Regions from separate parts of the Rhizobium sp. NLR22b genome, predicted to be linked through region 2. Evidence: riboswitches for the same ligand, from Rfam matches in the RefSeq annotation. Region 2 holds a riboswitch; the other holds the start of a gene.
The links. Region 2 has a riboswitch for FMN ahead of HJC00_RS21830 (DMT family transporter). Riboswitches for the same ligand answer to the same signal wherever they lie in the genome.

Region 1: it holds a riboswitch for FMN, as region 2 does, so the genes downstream of both, HJC00_RS12960 (6,7-dimethyl-8-ribityllumazine synthase) here and HJC00_RS21830 (DMT family transporter) in region 2, are expected to answer to the same signal.

Annotation. Positions count from the first base shown of each region.
Region 1 covers NZ_JABDWM010000007.1:34,624-37,917, forward strand. The annotation lists gene HJC00_RS12950 (DUF1194 domain-containing protein) at 1-311, shown strand, start outside; gene HJC00_RS12955 (VOC family protein) at 444-1,133, opposite strand; gene HJC00_RS12960 (6,7-dimethyl-8-ribityllumazine synthase) at 1,434-1,868, opposite strand; FMN riboswitch at 1,948-2,090, opposite strand; gene HJC00_RS12965 (SRPBCC domain-containing protein) at 2,554-3,000, shown strand; gene HJC00_RS12970 (GCG_CRPN prefix-to-repeats domain-containing protein) at 3,174-3,294, shown strand, end outside.
Region 2 covers NZ_JABDWM010000014.1:56,360-59,653, reverse strand. The annotation lists gene HJC00_RS21835 (esterase-like activity of phytase family protein) at 1-966, opposite strand, end outside; gene HJC00_RS21830 (DMT family transporter) at 1,061-1,960, opposite strand; FMN riboswitch at 2,154-2,305, opposite strand; gene hupB (DNA-binding protein HupB) at 2,423-2,698, opposite strand; gene lon (endopeptidase La) at 2,905-3,294, opposite strand, start outside.

The DNA.
Region 1 (3,294 bases), on a different contig from region 2:
CTGTCACACCCGCCCGCGACAAGGCGGTGGCATCAGGCATGATCATCAACGGGCTGACCATCATGCTGCGTCCTTCCGATGCACCCGGCGGGCTCGACAAATATTATGCCGATTGCGTGATCGGCGGCCCCGGCAGCTTCGTGCTGCCGGTCAACAAGATCGAGGATTTCGCCATCGCCGTGCGCCGAAAGCTGGTGCTCGAGATCAGCGGCATTTCCCCGTCGCCTGGGGTGGAGAGGATCGCCGCCGACGCGCCGACGACGGATTGTCTGATCGGCGAGAAGCAGTGGCGGGATATATTTGATCGATGAGGTGCGGGCTATGGCGCGCGACTTGGGACGAGCAGAGACGGGGGTGCCGCATGGCACCCCTAGAAAGGAAAGAAGCCTCGCCCTGAGGGGCTCGAAGGCGAAGCGGGTACTCCCAGCGTCTGTCGCCGCAACCTACAACGGCAGCTGCCTGCCGGCCTGCTCGCTGACCATGTATTCGGCGTACCAGTCCGGCCAGTTCTCGTCATGCTTGCCGCCGTTGCGTTTCTCGTGTTCGCCGTGGGCTTGGGCGGCGCGGCGGAGTGCCGCCGCAAGGTCGCTCGATGTCGAGAAGGCCGTCTCATCGGCGTCGATGCGTCCCGGCAGGCGGGTGGTGACTTCCTGAAACAACCAGCCGTTGCCATCCGGATCCTTGAAGGAGGCGAAGGAACGGTAGCTGCGGTGCTCGGGGTCGCGGCCGGCGACGCGCAGGCGGCCGAAGAGATAGGGCTCGTCCGTGCCGGCATAGACGCCCGATGCGTCGTGGAAGACCTCGCTCACCTCGACGCCGCGGGCGATGAGATCGCGCCGCGCGGCCTCGATGTCGGAGACGATCAGGTAGAGCCCTTGCGCTGAGCCGGGGGCGGCGGCCGTGACGTTCCTGCCGAAGATGATGGCGCAGCCGGAGCCCGGCGGGGTGAACTGAATCACCCGGAAATCGACATCATTGGCAAAGTCGGCGTCGAGCCTCCAGCCCAGGTTCTCATAAAAGCGTTTGGCGCGGTCGACGTCGGAAACGGGGATGACGACCACTTCGAGCTTGGTGTCGATCGGCCGTGTTTCTGGAATTTCGATGGGGGTTTCACTGCGCATTGCATTGCTCATCTTCAGCTCCCTTGAGGTTTGGACGCATTAAGAATGGCGATACATGTCGGGATCGAGTGGACCACAGCGTGGGGTGGGCGTCGAATCAATTATTCTGCTGTTGGAGAAGACGGCGGGCTTCTCCCGCCGTCAGTTTGTCGACAAGCCCGTCCTCTATTTGGCGTCGTCCTCGGCCTTGGCCGATGATCTGCTGCACCTGATGTAGATGCTCGGGACAAACCCGAGCATGACGAAAGAGCGGTTGGCCGACTTCGTCAGTTGGGGGATAGCGGACCGATCCTGCGCCTGTCGCGCGGGCTTCTATGCCGCAAGGGCGGCGCGCGTTTTGCCGATCATCAGGGCGGCGCGTGCCGCCTCGCGGCCTTTCTCGACGAAGTGCGCGCGATAGATCTGGGTATGGTGTTCCGTCTCCTGATACTGGTGCGGTGTCAGCGAAACGGATAGCACCGGCACGCCCGTATCCATGCCGGCACGCATCAGGCCGTCGACGACGGCCTGGGCGACGAATTCGTGGCGGTAGATCCCGCCGTCGACGACGAAGGCAGCGGCGATGACGGCGGCGTAACGTCCGGTCGCGGCAAGATCGCGCGACAAAAGCGGCATTTCGAAAGCGCCGGGGACATCGAATATGTCGATCTGTTCGGCGGGAACAAGCTGTTGGAAGCCTTCAAGCGCACGGTCGACGATATCGGCGTGCCAGCCGGCTTTGACGAAGGCATAACGGGTGGGTGTCATGGTAATCTCCTTTGGCGTACAGACACATCACCCAAGGCGATCACGAGCATCCGCCGCCAGCCCGGAGGGCAGCAGCAGCGCACGTTCTCTTTCATCCGGACTATGACCGTCGGCTCAGGCATCTCACCTGATCTGCTGACCCTTCCGAGGAAGGCGCTCGCGGGCTCGCAATCGAAACTGCATACCGCCGGTAGGGACTTTCACCCCGCCCTGAGAACGGCGCGGACAATAGGGGCAAGGCGGCGGGCTGGCAATAGGGTAAGATGGTTTCCGGATGGGTGCGTTGGTGTGTCCTCTAATATGGCCATTTGCCTTTCGCTGCAGCTCAAGGCGTTCATCGCTTTCGCTCCCCGCCCCTCATCTGCCTGCCGGGCTTCTTTTCCCCGCTGGGGAGAAGGGGAATCGCGGCGGGCGCCTCGCTCCATTTGAGATGTTTGCGGTAGGTATGGTCACCGTGAGGCTTGCTTCCCCTTCGCCCCAGCGGGGAAAAGAAGCCCGTCAGGGCAGATGAGGGGGTGAGCGACGATGGGAGCGAATGCGCTGAGCGTCAGCGAAGGGCACATGCTCCACCACCCTTGTTGAGCACGCCCTTCCGCCTACATGCTTCTGCTGAGGAATATCCATGTCGAAAAAGCATGCTGCTCCGCCTCACTGAGGGGTAGAGCAGCAACCATGGGAGAGAGCGATGCCAGAATCTTTCGTCGTGCGCCGCGAGACGCATCTTGCAGCGCCGCCGGCGGCGGTGTTTGCGCTGATGACCGATCCGGAGAAGATCCTGCGCTGGATGGGGACGGAGGCCGAGGTCGAGCCGGAGCCCGGCGGGCTCTATCTCGTCAACGTCACCGGCGCCCGTTTTGCGCGCGGCTCGTTTCGCGAGGTGGTGCCGGTGCATCGGCTTGCCTACAGCTTCGGCTGGGACGGCAGCGAGGTGGTGCCGCCCGGGTCGAGTCTGGTCGAGATCGACCTGATCGAACAGGGAGGCGGGACGCTTTTGCGGCTCACCCATAGCGGCCTGCCGAGTGCGGAGCAGTGCGCTGGCCACGAGGAAGGCTGGGCGCATTACCTCGGACGGCTCACCGAGGTCGCCGCCGGGCGCAACCCCGGTCCAGATCCATTTTACGGCAGGAGATGAACGGTTTTCGGCAGGCGGCGGGACGCCCCTCAAGCGCTTGACGCTACGGGAAGAACGGTTTGCCGCGGTCAAAAAAGTGCTGCTTTTTCGTCCGCAAACATGAACGTACAGTTCATCTCCAGTTCAATTTGGCGGTCCTAAGGTGATTGCGGCTGGATGAAATGGAGTTTTCGATGAAGGCACTTTCTATCGCGGCTGCCTTGCTCGCTGGCAGCCTCTCGATCGGCACGGCTCAGGCGATGCCGATCGGGGCAATCAAGGTTGAGAGCACTGTCACAAAGGTCGACTACGCCT
Region 2 (3,294 bases):
GGAAGCGCCCGATTCATAGAGAACCTTGCCCGCCTTGTCGAAGTTGGTGAAGCCGCGCGAGCCGCCCTGGTAATCGCCTTCATTGGCAATGACGAGGCGGTTGTCGTCCAGCCACTTCACGGCATCAGGCTCGCGCAGGACGCCCTTCGATTCGCTCGAGAATTTCAGGGCGCCGTCGCGTTTGGTGTCGATGCCTGAGAGATCAACGCTGCCGGCGGAGAAGTGGGCCTTCACCTGAGCCGTGTTGGCATCGATGATGACGATCTCGTTGTTGTCCTGCAGCGTCAGCGCAATCTCGTTCTGCCCGTTGAAGGCAACGAATTCCGGCTCCGGGTCTTCAGGGGCGACACCGCCAAGGCCGGTCAGCGCCACATGCCTGATGGTGCCGCAATCGACGGTGCCGTTCTTGACCTGGAAAACGGCGAGGTCGCCCGCCGGCATCTGCGGGATCTTGCCGTCATTGACGTCTTCGTCGCGCTCGTTTTCGATCGCGATGGCACCGAGCGTCTTGTCCTTGTTGAGGGCGATGGAATCCGGCTGGCCGCCGAGATCGCAGGTGTTCTCGATCTTCTTTGTCGCTACGTCGACGATTGCGAGGCGGCCGGAGGGCCTGGCCTTGCTTTCGGAGGTATTGACGGCAACCAGCGCCTTGCCGGCACTCGAGGTGACCGATGTCGGCTCGCCATCCATCATCAGCGCGCCGCCGGCCCTCGGAACCCTGGCGTCGGTGATGTCGATGAAGCCGATCGCATCGAACGGGCTGTCGCTATAGATCAGGGTGTTGCCGTCGTCGGTCGCGGTGATGATTTCTGCGGATGTCGGCGACAGCTTGTCCTTGTCACCAGGCAGGTTCTGAGCGACCGGGAAAGAGGCGATGCGGTTGAAAACCGGCTCGGCCGCAGCCGGGAAGGCCACGGATGCGAGAAGCACGGCAGCGAGCGCTGCCTTGCGGGATGAAACTGTCATGGAAACCCCCAATGTCCAAAAAGATCGAACAGAGGGGTTTGCGGGACCGCTATGACAGAGACATGACAGCCCCCGAAATTTCAGAGGGTCGGCGTCAGGCTGCCTGTTTTTCCCGACGCATCTCGTTCCTCATGATGAAGAGCGACGCGGAAAGAATGAGTGCAGCGCCCAGCCACAGATAGCCGGCGGGCGCATAGCCGAAGAACAGCCAGCCGGCGAGCACGTTGAGCGGCAGCTTCAGGTCATCGAAGGGCTGGACATAGGCGGCGTCGGCGCTGGCATAGGCAAGGGTCAGCAGATACTGCGCCACGACCGTCAGGAGGCCTGCCAGAAGGAAGAGCGCGAGTGTCGTGCCTGGCGGCACTGCGAAGCCCGCAGCAAGCGCCAGACCGCCGTTGATCGGCGTCAGCAGCACCAACAACCAGACGATGATGGTCTCCGGCCTCTCGATACCGGTCAGGCTCTTGGTGATGAGCGACGAGGCACCCCAGAGCAGTGCCGAGAGTACCGGCAGGAGCGCTGCCCAGGTGAAGCTGTCCGACCATGGCTGGAGGATGATCATGGCGCCGGCAAAGCCGACACCGGTCGCTGCCCAGCGGGCCGCGCCGACGCGCTCACCGAGGAACAGGCGGGCACCGAGAATGATGAAGAAGGGTGAGGTCATGACCAGCGCGATCGCCTGCCAGATCGGCACTGAGGCAAGACCGGAAACCCAGGCCTCGACGCCGAGCGCGGCAAAGACGACGCGCACGACGTGCCGCCAGGGATAGTTCGTACGCATAGCCGCAAGGCCGGATTTGCGCAGGAAGGGCAAGGAGAAGAGGAAGGCGAAGGCATATTGCCAGAAAGCAGCAGAGGCTGGCGGAAAGGCGAGCTTCATGGTCAGCCATTGGGTGACGACGTTGAGCAGCGAGAAAGCGACGCCTCCAAGCACCATGAAAGCAGCGCCAGCAAAGGCGCGGGAACGCTGCATTGTAAGGGAATTCTGATTCATGTCTTCCACCCAGAACTACAGCGCCGCGCGTCTTTCCAGACGCGCAAAGGACGCTGTAGCGCTTTTAATTGCTGCATAATTTCATCCTCAAATCGATTCCGATTTAGGGAATTATGCAGGCGACCAACATAAATCAGGACGCATGAGGCGACGGTGCGCAGACGCCGGCAGTCCCCTGCCCGCTCGCGGCCATGCTCATTCTCTTTCATCCGGACTATACCGTCGGCTCCGGAATCGCACCGGATCTGCTGACCCTTCCCCTGCCAAAGCCTCGGAAGGCGCTCGCGGGCTCGGGCCGCAGCCCTTACCGCCGGTGGGGACTTTCACCCCGCCCTGAGAACAGCACCGTTCGTAAAACAAAGCGCTGCCTGCGGCAAGCGGCAAAACAAAAAGGGGTCCGGCGCGCCGAACCCCTCGAAATCCTGCTCAACCGTTCTCGTTTACGGCCGGCGGACGATCAAATCAGCCGTTGACGGCGTCCTTCAGGCCCTTGCCGGGCGTGAACTTCGGAACGTTGCGAGCCGGGATATCGACTTCAGCGCCGGTCGACGGGTTACGGCCCTTCGTTGCAGCGCGATGAGAAACGGTGAAGCTGCCGAAACCAGCGAGGCGGATGTCGCCCTTGTTCTTGAGTTCGGCCTGGACAACGTCAAAAACCGCGTCAACAGCGGAAGCCGCGTCAGACTTCGTCAGTCCTGCCTTTTCGGCGACTGCGGACACGAGTTCATTCTTGTTCATGTTTCCACCCCTTTCTAAATGGTATGAAACGACTCAAATCTAAGCTAGGCGCAGATTAGGTTTCATCAGGCCCGCCGGGAACCCAAAAGCCCTGCAAATCAAGGAAAAGCAAGCGTCTCCATGACGTTTTCACAAAAAAGGCTGGCGTTTCCGCCAGCCTTTTTGCGTCTTTTGCGCCAATAGGGCACAAATGTGGCAAATGCCACTCAATGCGCTATGGTTGCGCCCGTGTCATCGAGGCCTTCGACCGAAGTGATGACGGGCGTTTCCACCGTCCCATCCCACTCGATCGGCTCCGGCCGCCGGATCAGCGCGTGCTTGATCACCTCGCCCATCCGCGAGACCGGAATGATCTCCATGTTGTTCTTCACATTGTCCGGAATCTCCGCCAGGTCCTTGGCGTTCTCCTCCGGAATCAGCACCTTCTTGATGCCGCCGCGAAGCGCTGCTAGCAGCTTTTCCTTGAGGCCGCCGATCGGCAGCACACGGCCGCGGAGGGTGATTTCACCGGTCATGGCCACATGCTTGTTGACCGGGATGCCGGTCATGATCGAGACAATGGCGGTTGCCATGGCGACACCGGCCGACGGGCCATC